2 linked regions of the Variovorax paradoxus genome follow. Each later gene encodes a partner of the first gene's protein in a complex. Links are inferred from orthologs where the notes say so. Each region holds a gene or a part of one and is shown on either strand. Other genes may lie near its edges.

Evidence for each region.
Region 2: the proteins of QFZ47_RS20925 (region 1) and QFZ47_RS22100 are in contact, whole or in part, in a cryo-EM structure (PDB 8ZAL), measured with the Escherichia coli proteins. The link is inferred for Variovorax paradoxus from one-to-one orthologs.

The regions. Positions count from the first base shown.
Region 1 is NZ_JAUSXL010000002.1:3,668,709-3,675,697, reverse strand. The notes cover bases 1,178-4,156. They hold QFZ47_RS20925 (TolC family outer membrane protein), read left to right. Parts: upstream 1,178-1,888; coding sequence 1,889-3,424; downstream 3,425-4,156. Other genes in these bases: QFZ47_RS20920 (3-deoxy-D-manno-octulosonic acid transferase), read right to left, coding at 3,553-4,156; QFZ47_RS20930 (rhodanese-like domain-containing protein), read left to right, coding at 1,529-1,867; QFZ47_RS20935 (protein-L-isoaspartate O-methyltransferase family protein), read left to right, coding at 1,178-1,514. Outside these bases: QFZ47_RS20940 (TetR/AcrR family transcriptional regulator), read left to right, coding at 69-746; more of QFZ47_RS20935, read left to right, coding at 837-1,177; more of QFZ47_RS20920, read right to left, coding at 4,157-4,935; QFZ47_RS20915 (phosphomannomutase/phosphoglucomutase), read right to left, coding at 4,941-6,323; QFZ47_RS20910 (DNA-3-methyladenine glycosylase 2 family protein), read left to right, coding at 6,436-6,989. UniProt on the Escherichia coli protein: Outer membrane channel, which is required for the function of several efflux systems such as AcrAB-TolC, AcrEF-TolC, EmrAB-TolC and MacAB-TolC. These systems are involved in export of antibiotics and other toxic compounds from the cell.
Region 2 is NZ_JAUSXL010000002.1:3,911,440-3,918,251, forward strand. The notes cover bases 2,163-4,964. They hold QFZ47_RS22100 (HlyD family secretion protein), read left to right. Parts: upstream 2,163-2,795; coding sequence 2,796-4,133; downstream 4,134-4,964. Other genes in these bases: QFZ47_RS22095 (efflux transporter outer membrane subunit), read left to right, coding at 2,163-2,762; QFZ47_RS22105 (DHA2 family efflux MFS transporter permease subunit), read left to right, coding at 4,164-4,964. In the rest of the region: QFZ47_RS22085 (ABC transporter transmembrane domain-containing protein), read right to left, coding at 1-678; QFZ47_RS22090 (MarR family winged helix-turn-helix transcriptional regulator), read left to right, coding at 755-1,291; more of QFZ47_RS22095, read left to right, coding at 1,284-2,162; more of QFZ47_RS22105, read left to right, coding at 4,965-5,726; QFZ47_RS22110 (AGE family epimerase/isomerase), read right to left, coding at 5,844-6,812. UniProt on the Escherichia coli protein: Part of the tripartite efflux system EmrAB-TolC, which confers resistance to antibiotics such as CCCP, FCCP, 2,4-dinitrophenol and nalidixic acid. EmrA is a drug-binding protein that provides a physical link between EmrB and TolC.

The sequences.
Region 1 (6,989 bases):
CGATATTGTCGCGGCTTGACGGGCCGGATGCCGGTCACTACATTACTAACCCGTTAGTCATTAATATCATGCCCACCCCCCGATTCTTTGCCGACAAGATCTGCCCGGTGCGCACCAAGCGCGAGCGCCGCAAGGAGGCGCGTCCGGGCGAACTGCTGGCGGCGGCGCTCGACCTGTTCGTCGAAAAAGGCTTTGCCGCCACCCGTGCCGAGGAAGTGGCGGCGCGCGCGGGCGTCTCCAAGGGCACGCTCTTTCTTTACTTTCCGAGCAAGGAAGAACTCTTCAAGGCCGTGGTGGTCGAGAACCTCGGAGGCCGGTTTGCCGAGTGGAACGACGAGTTCGAGGCCTTCGAGGGCACGACGGCCGACATGCTGCGCTACTGCATGCGCGTCTGGTGGGAGCGCGTGGGCATGACCAAGGCCTCGGGCCTGACCAAGCTCATGATGAGCGAGGGCGCCAATTTTCCCGAACTGGCCGAGTTCTACCGCAAGGAGGTGGTCCGGCCGGGCCACACGCTGCTGCGGCGCATTCTGCAGCGCGGCATCGATCGCGGCGAATTCGCGCCGGTCGACGTCGACCACGCCATCTACGCCGTGGTGGCGCCGATGATCTTCCTGATGCTGTGGAAGCACTCGGCCATGATCTGCGTCGACGGGGAAGGCTCGTTCGACCCCGAAAAATACCTTGCCACGCAGGCCGAGACCGTGCTTTACGGCCTCACGCGGCCGCCCGGAGCCGCGGCATGACGCGCAAATGCATCGCCGGCCAGCCGCGCGCCCGCGCCGCGCAACCTAAAATTGAAGGTTTGTCCTGAGCCCCACAAGGAAAAGCCTCCCATGAACCCCACCCCCTCCCTCGAGCGCCTGCGCTTCAACATGATCGAACAGCAGATCCGGCCCTGGGATGTGCTCGATCTGGAAATTCTCGACCTGCTGGCCGCGATCCGGCGCGAAGACTACGTGCCGCCCGCCCACCGCGCGCTGGCCTTCTTCGACATGGAACTCCCGCTGGGCGACGGCTCCGTTCCCGGCCAGGTGATGCTCTCGCCCAAGGTCGAGGCACGCATGCTGCAGGACCTGCATGTGCAGAAGCACGAGTCGGTGCTCGAGATCGGCACCGGATCGGGCTTCATGGCCGCCCTGCTCGCCCATCGCGCGGCCCAGGTGCTCTCGCTCGAGATCGACCCCGCGCTGGCCGCCCGTGCCGCCGAAACCCTGCGCCAGAACGGCGTGGCCAATGTCGAGGTGCGCAACGCCGACGGCGCCGTGCCGCTGCCGAGCGGCCCGAGCTTCGACGTGATCGTGCTCAGCGGCTCCGTGGCGCGCATTCCGCAGAACCTGCTCGGCTCGCTCAAGGTGGGCGGCCGGCTCGCCGCCATCGTGGGCGATGAACCGATGATGCGCGCCCACTTCGTCACCCGCAGCAGCGAAAGCAAGTGGGACACGGTCCAGCCCTGGGACACCGTGGCGCCCCGGCTGCTCAATTTCCCCGAGCCCTCGCGCTTCTCGTTCTGAACGGACGGCTCCGAATGATCGATCAAGTCCGCCCCGCCGATCTCGCTGCCTGGTTTGCGCAAAACCCCGGCGCGGCGCCCGTGCTGCTCGACGTGCGCGAACCCTGGGAGCTGCAGACGGCGAGCGTCGCGCCCCAGGGCTTCACGCTAGTGGCCATTCCGATGAACGAGATTCCGGCGCGGCTTTCCGAGCTCGAAGAAGGCCAGCGCATTGCGTGCCTCTGCCACCACGGTGCGCGCAGCCAGCGCGTGGCGGCCTTCCTGAGCCAGAACGGCTTTGCCGAGCTGGCCAACGTGGCCGGCGGCATCGACGCCTGGTCCGCACAGCACGATCCCTCCGTGCCGCGCTACTGATTCTTTCTTCAAGGACGTTCAATGCCTTTCAGGCCCAGGCTTTTGCCTCTTTCCGCAGCGCTCGCAAGTCTCTTTGCCACCCTGCTCGCGCTGCCCGCCCAAGGCCAGACACTGAACGAACTCTACGAATCCGCACGCGGCTTCGACGCCACCTACCAGGGCGCGCGGGCCCAGTACGACGCGAACGTGGCGCGCGCGGCCCAGGCCAAGGCCGGCATCCTTCCCGCCGTGGGGCTCACGGCCGGCGCCACACGCAACAACCTGGACATCGACACGCTCACCGGCGCCGGCCGCGGAACGACCACGCCGCGCGACTTCACCACGCAGAACATCGGCATCAACGCCACGCAGCCGCTCTACCGGCCCGCCAACTGGGCCACCTACGAGCAGGGCAAGCGCCAGGCCGAGATCGCGCAGGCGGTACTCACCATTGCCGAGCAGGACCTGATCGTGCGCGTGAGCCAGGCCTACTTCGACGTGCTCGCGAGCCAGGACAGCCTGGCGCTGGTGCGCGCGCAGAAGGTGGCCGTGGCCGAGCAGCTCGCGTCGGCCAAGCGCAACTTCGAGGTTGGCACCTCCACCATCACCGACACGCGCGAAGCCCAGGCCCGCTACGACCTCGTCATTGCGCAGGAGATCGCCGCCGAGAACGACCTGCAGGTGAAGAAGGTGGTGCTCGACCAGCTGGTCGGCCGCCCTGGCAGCGTGCCGGTGCCGCTGGCGCAGCCGGTGGTGCTGCCCACGGCCCTGCCGGCCAACATCGAAGCCTGGGTGGCGCAGGCCGACGAAGCACACCCGGCCATCCGACAGGCACGGCTCGGGCTCGACGTGGCCGGGCTCGAAATCCGCAAGGCCGAAGCCGGCCACAAGCCCACGCTCGACGCCAACCTGGGCTACAACATCACGCGCAATCCGGACGGCACCAGCACCAGCACCGTGGGCACGCGCATCAACGCCGCCTCCGTGGGGGTGGTGTTCAACCTGCCGCTTTTTGCCGGCTTTGCCACCGAGAACCGCATCAAGGAAACGCTCGCGCTCGAAGACCAGTCGCGCAGCGTGCTCGACGGCACCCGCCGCAGCGTGGCGCAGGCCACGCGCGCCGCCTACCTCGGGCTGGTGTCCGGCGCGGGGCAGGTCAAGGCCTTTGAAGCGGCCGAGGCTTCGAGCCAGAGCGCGCTCGATGCCAACCGGCTCGGCTACCAGGTGGGCGTGCGCATCAACATCGACGTGCTCAATTCGCAGAGCCAGCTGTTCCAGACCAAGCGCGATCTCGCGCAGGCGCGCTACAACGTGCTGCTGGGCAACCTGAAGCTGCGCCAGGCCAACGGCACGCTCACGGTCGACGACATGAACGCGATCAATGCGACGCTGGCAAAGAATGGCAGCACGGCTGCGCCATCGCTCGGCGAGCAGCCGCAAGCCGCGCCTTCGGTGCCGGTCACGCCGCCGCCCATTCCCGTGGTGCCGCCGGTCCCGGTGCCGCCATTCAATCCGCCGGCGCCGATGATGCCGTCGGCACCGGTGCCGCCGGTGATCCTCAATCCGCCAGTGCGCTGAGGATTTCTCCCTCCCCTCCCGGGGGAGGGCCGGGGTGGGGGCACGACGGCCTCGGCCCGATCATGGCGCTCGTTGGGCGCTCGCCCCCATCCCAGCCTTGCCCCAGCGGGGGAAGGAGCCATGCACACTCAGTCGAGTGTGGGTTCGGCGCGCGGCGCTTCGCTTTCGAGCGGCGCGTGTTCCGACGCCACAGGGTCCGCGGCCTGCGCGATGGCCAGCACCGCAACGGCGGTGCGCTCGGCCGCGCCGCGGTTCGATGACGAGAAAGCCAGCGCAGCCTCGGCCATGACGGCGCGGCGCTCGGGGTTCTCGACCAGCTTGAGCGCCGCGGTGACCGCCTGCTCCATGTTCTCGACGCGCAATGAGGCCCCGGCCGCCAGCGAAAGCTGTGCCGCTTCGGCAAAGTTGAAGGTCGAGGGGCCCATGACCACCGGACAGCCGCAGGCGGCCGGCTCGATCAGGTTCTGGCCGCCCAGCGGTTCGAAGCTTCCGCCCAGCAGCGCGACATCGGCCAGGCCGTAGTAAAGCGCCATTTCGCCGAGCGAATCGCCGAGCCAGATCTCGGCGTCGGAGGGCTCGCCCGCGGCGCTGCGGCGCGCCACGGCAAAGCCTTCGGATTCGATCAGCGCAGCCACCTCGTCGAAGCGCTGCGGATGGCGCGGCACGATCATCCACTGCACGTCGTGCACGCGCTTGGCAATCGAGCGGATGGCGCCCTGCTCGGGCGGCACGGGAGAGGTGGCGCCGAAGCGCCTGAGCACGTCGAGCAGCATGCGCTCCTCGCCGTCGCGCGAGCTTGCGAGCACCACCATCGGCTTGGGCAGCCGCTCGCGCAGCGTCACGGCCGCGGCCAGCTGGCGCGCGTCGGGCGAGGCGTCGAACTTGAGGTTGCCGTAGATGCCGGCCACCTTGGCGCCCAGCGACACCAGCCGATGGGCGTCGGCCTCGGTCTGCGCCCACACGGCGGCCAGCGCCGAATACGCGGGCCGCGCGAGCCAGCCGAGGCGTTCGGCCGCGGCCAGCGATTTTTCGTTGAGTCGCGCATTGGCCAGCACCAGCGGGATGCGGCGCTCGGCGCAGGCGGCGGCCATCTCGGGCCAGACCTCGGTTTCCATCAGCACGCCGATGCGCGGCTGGAAACGGTCGAGAAAACGCTGCACCGCGCCCGGCATGTCCCAGGGCTGCCAGACCTGCGTGTCGCCGGGTTCGAGCAGCTTGGCGCCCTCCTCGCGGCCGGTGGCCGTGCCGTGCGTCAGCAAGATCGGTATGCCCGGATACTGCCTGCGCAGTTCCTCGATCAGGATGGCGGCGGCGCGCGTTTCGCCGAGCGAGACCGCATGCACCCAGCACTGGCCCTCGCCGGTGGTGGCATCGTCGTAGTAGCCGAAGCGCTCCTCGACGGCCACGCCGTAGCCGGGCTCGGCCACCGCCCGGCGCCGCAGCTTGCGGCGGACCAGCGGTTGCACGACGGTGGTGAAGGCGCCGTAGAGACGCAGCAGCAGCGAACGCACGGGACTCAGTGCGACGCTTCGGCCAGCGTCGCGTCGGCTTTGACGGTTTTGAGGAGCGCGAGCATTTCGGCTTCGATGCGCTTGAGCGCCGCATCGGTCTGGCCCTCGAAGCGCAGCACCAGCACCGGCGTGGTGTTGGAGGCGCGGATCAGGCCAAAGCCGTCGGGCCAGTCGACGCGCAAGCCGTCGATGGTCGAGACCACCGCGGGTGCCGCGAAGCTCGCGCCTGCGACGAGTTTCTCGACCACCGCATGCGGCTCGCCTTCGGCGCACTTCACGTTGAGTTCGGGCGTCGAGAAGCTCGTGGGCAAGGCGTTGAGCGTGTCGCTCGCATTGGGCGTCTTGCTCAGGATCTCGAGCAGGCGGCAGCCCGCATAGGTGCCGTCGTCGAAGCCGAACCAGCGCTCCTTGAAGAAGATGTGGCCGCTCATCTCGCCGCCCAGCGGCGAATCGATTTCCTTCATCTTGGCCTTGATCAGCGAATGGCCGGTCTTGAAGATCAGCGGCTTGCCGCCCGCGGCCTCGATGGCCGGCGCCAGGCGCTGCGAGCACTTCACGTCGTACACGATGGTGCCGCCGGGCACGCGCGAGAGCACGTCCTGTGCAAAGAGCTGCATCTGCCGATCGGGGTAGATGTTCTGGCCGTCTTTCGTGACGATGCCCAGGCGGTCGCCGTCGCCATCGAAGGCCAGGCCCAGTTCGGCGTCGCCTTCGGCCAGCGCGGCCATCAGGTCCTTGAGGTTCTCGGGCTTGCTCGGATCGGGGTGGTGGTTGGGAAAGTCGCCGTCGACCTCGCTGAACAGTTCGGTCACTTCGCAGCCGATGGCGCGGAAGATGGCCGGCGCCGTGGCGCCCGCAATGCCGTTGCCGGAATCGACCACGATCTTCAGCGGGCGGGCCAGCTGGATGTCGCCAACGATGCGCTTCGTGTAGGCGTCGGTCACGTCGACCTTGCGCACGCTGCCGCCGGGCGCCAGCCTGGCGGTTCCTTCTTCCATGACCTTGCGCAGGCCCTGGATCTCGTCGCCGTAGATGGCGCGCCCTGCCAGCACCATCTTGAAGCCGTTGTAGTCCTTGGGGTTGTGGCTGCCCGTGACCTGGATGCCGCTCGTGCACAGCGTGTGGGCCGCAAAGTAGAGCATGGGCGTGGTCACCGCGCCCACGTTGATCACCTCGATGCCGGTCGCCATCAGGCCGCTGATCAGTGCTTCGACGAGCGCGGGCCCCGAAAGGCGGCCATCGCGGCCCACGGCCACGGTCTTTTCACCGGCGGCGCGGGCGGCGCTGCCGAAGGCCCGGCCGAGCGCTTCCGCGACCTCGGCATCGAGCGTGACGGGCACCACGCCTCGGATGTCATAGGCCTTGAAAATCGACGCACTGAGTTGCATGAAGAGGCATTCCCTGTAGGTTCTTGAGAACGGGCCATTGTAGGCACGCGCTCCGGCACCCACATGTCCGGAAACGGCCAGTTGAAACGAGTCGAAACCGTATCATTTGCCCATGCCTACCTCCCACGCATCCACCGAAGCACTCGAGAGCGACGCCTGCTACCTGGCGATGAAGACGCACGATGCGCGCTTCGACGGCTCGTTCTTCACCGCGGTGACCTCCACCGGCATCTACTGCCGGCCGGTCTGCCGCGTGAAGCTGCCGCGGCGCGAGAACTGCCGGTTCTTCCGCCACGCGGCGCAGGCCGAGGCCGAGGGCTTCCGCCCCTGCCTGCGCTGCCGGCCCGAGCTCGCGCCGCGGGCGGCGAGCTGGTCGACCGAAGATGCCTCGCGCATCCTCGCGCTGCAGGCCGCGCGGCTCATCGACGAGCCCGATGCCTGGTCCGAAGACGGGCCGGGCGCAGCACGGATCGCCGCACGGCTCGGCGTGAGCGACCGCCATCTGCGGCGCATCTTCGAGGTGCAGTTCGGCGTTTCGCCCTTGCAGTACCTGCAGACGCGCCGCCTGCTGGCCGCCAAGCAGCTGATCGCCGACACGCGGCTGCCGATGACGCAGGTGGCGCTGGCCAGCGGCTTCGCGAGCGTGCGCCGCTTCAACGCCGCGTT
Region 2 (6,812 bases), 240 kb from region 1 along the record:
CTGCACCACCGGGATCGCGTTGAGCACCTCGGCCGCGATGGCGCTCGAATCGGCCACCCGGTCCTGGCTCGCGCGAGAGAGCTTGCGCACGCGGCGGCCGAACCACATGCTCGGCAGCACCACCAGCACCAGGATGCCCAGCACCTGGACCATCACATAAGGATTGGTCCAGACCAGCACCGCCAGCGCGCCCACGCCCATGACCGCATTGCGCAGGCCCATGCTCAGCGACGAGCCGACCACGGTCTGTACCAGCGTGGTGTCGGCCGTGAGGCGTGACAGCACTTCGCCGGTCTGCGTGGTTTCGAAGAACGCCGGGCTCTGGCGCAGCACATGGCCGTAGACCGCGTTGCGCAGGTCGGCCGTGACGCGTTCGCCGAGCCAGCTCACCGTATAGAAGCGTGCCGCCGAAAAGAGGCCGAGCGCCACGGCCACCGCAAAGAGGGCGCCGAAGTGCTCGCGCAGCGCCATCGTCTGCGCGCCCTTGTCGGCGCTGACCAATCCGCCGTCGATCAGGCTGCGCAGCGCCAGCGGAAACACCAGCGTGGTGACGGCGGCCATCACCAGGAAGATGCCTGCCAGAACGATCTGGACACGGTAGGGCCGAAGAAAAGGGCTCAGGCCCGACAGCGATCGGGGCGAGCCCTTGGCCGGTGAAGACAGAGGGGAAGAAGCCATGGCGCGGATTCTACCGACCCTTGCCTCCGCAAAGGCGGCCTTGACAATAATTGCCCGGGCAATTAATATTTAGGCCATGAGCGATGCAGATACCCCGCAAGTCCCGACGGCCTCCGGCGATGCCGAGCGCCGGCCGGCGGACTTCTACCGTGCCGAGACCTACCAGGCCGAGGAAAGCATCGGGTATTTGATGCGCCGCATCCTGGGTGCGGTGGCCCAGGCGGTAGAAACCCGCATGTGCGAGCCCGGCGGTCCGACCTTTCCTCAATGGCTGCCGCTGTACAAGCTGCACGTCGGCGCAGCCACCACGGTGGCCGAACTCGCCCGTGCCTGCGAGCTCGACGCCGGTGCCATGACGCGCCTGCTCGACCGCCTCGAAGCCAAGGGCCTGTGCCGCCGCGTGCGCTCGCTCGAAGACCGCCGCGTGGTCAACATCGAGCTCACCGAAGAAGGCCGTGCCGCCGCCCAGGAAGTGCCGTACGTGCTGAGCCGCGTGCAGAACGAGCACCTGGCGGGTTTCAGCAAGGAAGAGTGGGAGCAACTCAAGGGCTACCTGCGCCGCATCCTCGACAACGCACAAGCCCTTGCGGCCCGTGGAGATAAAAATGACTGAATCCCTTGCCGCGCGCGCATTGCGCCGCACCCCCATTGTTGCCGCCGTGCTGCTGATGGCTGCACTGGCCGGCTGTGCCGACATGGCCGGCATCGGCTCAGAGGCCAGGCTGCGCGATGCCTCGTCGCTCGGCATTGCCGCGGACAGCAGCGCTGCCGCCGTGCCGAGCGTCGAGCGCCAATGGTGGCTGGCCTTTGGCGACGCGCAACTCAACACGTTGATCGACCAGGCCGTGGCCGGCAACCCGAACCTGCAGGTCGCGCGTGCGCGGCTCGTGCGCGCGCAGGCTTCCGCGGACATCGCCGAGTCGGCCCTGAAGCCCAAGGTCAATGGCGAGCTCGACCTGAAACGCCAGAAGTTCAACAGCAACTACATCTATCCCGAGCCGCTCGGCGGCTCCACGCAGAACATCGGCCTGCTGCAGCTTGGCGCGAGCTGGGAGCTCGACTTCTTCGGCAAGAACCGCAGCGCGCTCGATACCGCCATTGGCGCGGCCAACGCTGCCGCGGCCGATGCCGATGCCGCGCGCGTGCTGCTGGCCAGCAATGTGGCGCGCAGCTACTTCCAGTGGGCGCGGCTGAATGAGCAGCTCGGCGTGGCCCAGCGCACGCTGGCGCAGCGCGACGAAACGCTCAAGCTGGTGCGCGACCGGGTGTCCGCTGGCCTCGACACCCGGCTGGAGCTGCGGCAGAGCGAAGGCGGCCTGCCTGAAGCGCGCCAGCAGATCGAAGCACTCAACGAACAGATCGCGCTGCAGCAGCACGCGCTCGACGCGCTCGTGGGCCAGCCCAATGTGTCGCAATCGCTCAAGCCGCCGATGCTGGAGGCCGTGAAGCCGATGGCGCTTGAGGCCAACATTCCGGCCGACCTGCTGGGCCGCCGCGCCGACATCGCCGCCGCGCGCTGGCGCGTCGAGGCCGCCACCAGCGACGTGAAAAACGCCAAAACGCTTTTCTATCCGAACGTGAACCTCACGGCCTTCGCGGGCTTTCAGAGCCTGGGTTTCGGCAAGCTGCTCAAGTCGGGCAGCGAGCAGTGGGGCGTGGGCCCTGCCATCAGCCTGCCGATCTTCGAAGGCGGCAAGCTGCGCGCCAACCTGCGCGGCAAGTCGGCGGACCTCGACGTGGCCATCGAAAGCTACAACGCTGCCGTCATCGATGCCGTGCGCGATGCGTCCGACCAGGTCGCGAGCGCCCAGTCGATCACGCGGCAGCAGGCCGAGCAGCGCGCCGCGCAGACCGCCGCCGAAGGGGCCTACGACATCGCCGTGCAGCGCTACCGCGCGGGCCTGGGCAACTACCTCAACGTGCTGACTGCCGAAACCGCCGTGCTCGCGCAGCGCCGGCTGGCGGTCGACCTTGCCGCGCGCGCACTCGACACGCAGGTGGGCCTGGCGCGCGCGCTCGGCGGCGGCTGGCAGCCGCCGGCAACCGCCACCGCCACGGCGCCCGCTTCATCGGCACTGAACTGAACCGACTTTTTCTTCTTCGGAAAGAACTTCATCATGAGCGACAACAACACTCCGACGCCCGCTGCACCGGCAGCCTTCGCCGCAACCGAAGCACCCGCCGGCAACGGCAAGCGCCGCCGCGCACTGATCGCGCTGGCGGCCGTGGTGATCGTGGCCGGCGGCGGCTGGGGCCTCTACGAATGGCTGGTGGCCAGCCACTATGAGGACACCGACAACGCCTATGTGCAGGGCAACGTGATCCAGATCACGCCGCAGATCGGCGGCACCGTCATGGCCATCAACGCCGACGACACCGACTTCGTGAAGGCCGGCCAGCCGCTGGTGCAGCTGGACCCCGCCGATGCGAAGGTGGCGCTCGAGCAGGCCGAGGCCGCGCTCGCCCAGGCCGTGCGCCAGGTGCGCACGCTCTATGCCAACAACGGTTCGCTGGCCGCGCAGGTCACGCTGCGCCAGGCCGACATCGTCAAGGCGCAGAGCGATATCGCCAAGGCGCAGGACGACCTGCAGCGCCGCCGCGCGCTCTCGGGCAATGGCGCGGTCTCGAAGGAAGAGCTCAACCACGCCGAGACGGCACTCGACAATGCCAAGAGCCAGCTCGCGGCGGCGCAGGCCGGCGTGGTGGCCGCGCGCGAAGCACTGGCCAGCAACCAGTCGCTGACCGAAGGCACCAGCGTGGCCCAGCACCCGAGCGTGCAGGCCGCCGCCGCCAAGGTGCGCGAGGCCTACCTGGCCACGCAGCGCGTCGCCATGCCGGCGCCGGTCGACGGCTATGTCGCTAAGCGCACGGTGCAGCTCGGCCAGCGCGTGGCAGCCGGCACGCCGATGATGTCGATCGTGCCGCTGAACCAGCTGTGGGTCGACGCCAACTTCAAGGAAGTGCAGCTGCGCAACATCCGCATCGACCAGCCCGTGAAGCTCAGGGCCGACGTCTACGGCAAGAAGGTGGAATACACCGGCAAGGTCGCGGGCCTGGGCGTGGGCACCGGCAGCGCCTTTGCGCTGCTGCCGGCGCAGAACGCCACCGGCAACTGGATCAAGGTGGTGCAGCGCGTGCCCGTGCGCATTGCGCTCGATGCCGAGCAGCTCAAGGCCAACCCGCTGCGCATCGGCCTCTCGATGGACGCCCAGATCGACATCTCGCAGAAGACCGGCAAGATGCTGGCCGACGCGCCGCGCGCCACCGCCATTTCGCAGACGCAGGTCTACAGCAAGCTCGACCACGGCGCCGATGCAGAGGTCGACCGCATCGTGGCCGCGAATCTCGGCCGCGGCGCGCCTGCGGCTGCCGCCGCGCCGGCCGCGGGCCGCCCCGCCACGCCGGCCGCCGCCGGCACCGCGGCACAGGTTGCTTCGCAGTCCCATCCCGGCTGATCGCCGCTCACGGTTTCCGAGGCAAAGCCAATGGCCACTGCTGCTCCCGCTTACGTTGCGCATCCGCCGCTCGAGGGCGCCGCCCGCGTCTGGGGCACTGTTGCGCTGTCGGCCGCCACCTTCATGAACGTGCTCGACTCGTCGATCGCGAACGTGTCGCTGCCGGCCATTTCAGGCGACCTGGGCGTGAGCACCACGCAAGGCACCTGGGTCATCACCAGCTTCGCGGTGGCCAACGCCATCGCGGTGCCGCTCACGGGCTTCATGACACAGCGCTTCGGACAGGTGCGGCTCTTCATGGCCAGCGTGATCCTGTTCATGATCGCCTCGCTGCTGTGCGGCCTGGCGCCGAACATGACCACGCTCATCCTGTTCCGCGCGCTGCAGGGCTTCGTCGCGGGGCCGATGATTCCGCTGTCGCAGACGCTCTTGCTGTCGAGCTATCCGCGCGCCAAGGCGGGCCTCGCGATGGCGATGTGGTCGATGACCACGCTGGTCGCGCCGGTGATGGGGCCGCTCCTGGGCGGCTGGATCACCGACAACATCTCGTGGCCGTGGATCTTCTACATCAACATCCCGGTCGGCATCGTGGCCGCCGCGATCACCTGGACGCTCTACCGCAAGCGCGAGAGCAGCACGCACAAGGTGCCGATCGACGCCATCGGCCTGGCGCTTCTGGTGCTGTGGGTCGGCTCGATGCAGCTCATGCTCGACAAGGGCAAGGAACTCGACTGGTTCCACTCGCCCGAGATCATCACGATGGCGGTGATCGCCGTGGTCGGCTTCGCGTTCTTCCTGATCTGGGAGCTGACCGACAAGCATCCGGTGGTCGACCTGTCGCTCTTCAAGCGCCGCAACTTCTGGTCGGGTGCCGTGGCCACGGCCGTGGCCTACGGCCTGTTCTTCGGCAACGTGGTGCTGCTGCCGCTGTGGCTGCAGCAGTGGATGGGCTACACCGCCACGCAGGCGGGCATGATCATGGCGCCGGTGGGGCTGCTGGCGATCTTCTTCTCGCCGGTGGTCGGGCTCACGGTGGCCAAGATCGACCCCAGGCGCTACGCCACGTTCTCGTTCCTGGTGTTCGCGCTGGTGCTGTGGATGCGCTCGAACTTCAACACGCAGGCCGACTTCGTGACGATCATCATCCCGACGGTCATCCAGGGCATTGCGATGGCGTTCTTCTTCATTCCCCTCGTGACCATCACGCTCTCGGGCCTCACGCCCGACCGCATACCGGCCGCGTCGGGGCTGTCGAACTTCCTGCGCATCACCGCGGGCGCCATGGGTACGTCGATCACCACCACGCTGTGGGAGAACCGCGCGGCGCTGCACCACTCGCAGCTCGCCGAATCGGTGACCCAGGGCAACAACGCGGCGACCAGCGCGATGTCAGGGCTGGCAAGCAGCGGCTTGAGCACCGAGCAGGTGCTGGGGCAGATCAACCGCATCGTCGACCAGCAGTCCTTCATGCTGGCCACCAACGACATCTTCTATGCGTCGGCGATCCTGTTCCTGCTGCTGATTCCGCTGGTGTGGCTGGCCAAGCCGCAGCGCGGTGGTGCGGGCGGCGACGCGGCAGCCGGGGCACACTAAGCTCTCCCCCAGGCTACGCGCACTTCGTGTCGCTTCTCCTTCCCCCTCACCGGGGGCAACACCAGCGGCCCGGCAGAGCCGGTTCCGCGGTGTTTCACGAAGGGCCCGCGTTCTTCTTCAATCGCCGAGTGCCCGCAAGACGTCGTAGCACGCGCCCATGGTGTGATAGTCGGTCTTGCCGGCCGGGCTCTTTTCGTCGCTGATCTTGCGGTTGTCAGGCGTGAGGATGCGGTACCACGCGCCATGGCGGTGGTCGACGAAGTGCTCCCAGCTGTAGGCCCAGAGGCGGTCGTACCAGTTCCAGTAGGCGGCATCGCCGGTGTGCACCGCCAGCAGGGCCGCGGCGGCCAAACTCTCGGCCTGCACCCAGAAGTACTTGTCGCCATCGCACACCGCGCCGTCGGGGCCGAATCCATAGACGAGGCCGCCGTTGCCGGCGTCCCAGCCTCGAAGCATGGCGGTGTCGAAGAAGTGCCTGGCGCGCGGCACGGCCCAGCCTGCTTCGCGGCCCGCGGCGACGAGCGCTCGCTCCAGCTGCAGCAGCAGCTTGGCCCATTCGGTGAGATGGCCGGTCTGGAAGCCCCAGGGCCGGAAGATGTTGCTCTTGTCGCCGCGGTTGTAGTCCCAGTCGACCGACCAGTCCTCGCGGTAGTGCTCCCAGACCAGCCCGCCGGCCAGCGCGGCCTGCCGCCCGGTGACCGACTCTGCAAGCGCGAGCGCGCGATCGAGGTAGCGCGCGTCCTGCGTGGCCTCGAAGGCGGCAAGCATCGCCTCGCAGGCATGCATGTTGGCGTTCTGGCCCCGATAAGCACCCACATGCCAATCGGTGGTGGCTTCGTCGGCATAGAGCGCATGCTGCGGCTCCCAGAAACGCCGTTCCATCAATTGCCAGGTGTCTTCGAGCCCCACGCGCGCCTCCTCGATGCCGGCCATGAGCGCATGCGCATGCGCGAGCAGCACGAAGGCCAGGCCGTAGCAATGCTGCGTACCGTCCTGCACGGTGGCGCGGCCGTCGTGCCAGTCGATCTGCCATGCGTAGCCGCCGCCCGGCTGCACATGCGCGTGCTGCACGAAAGCCAGGCCGTG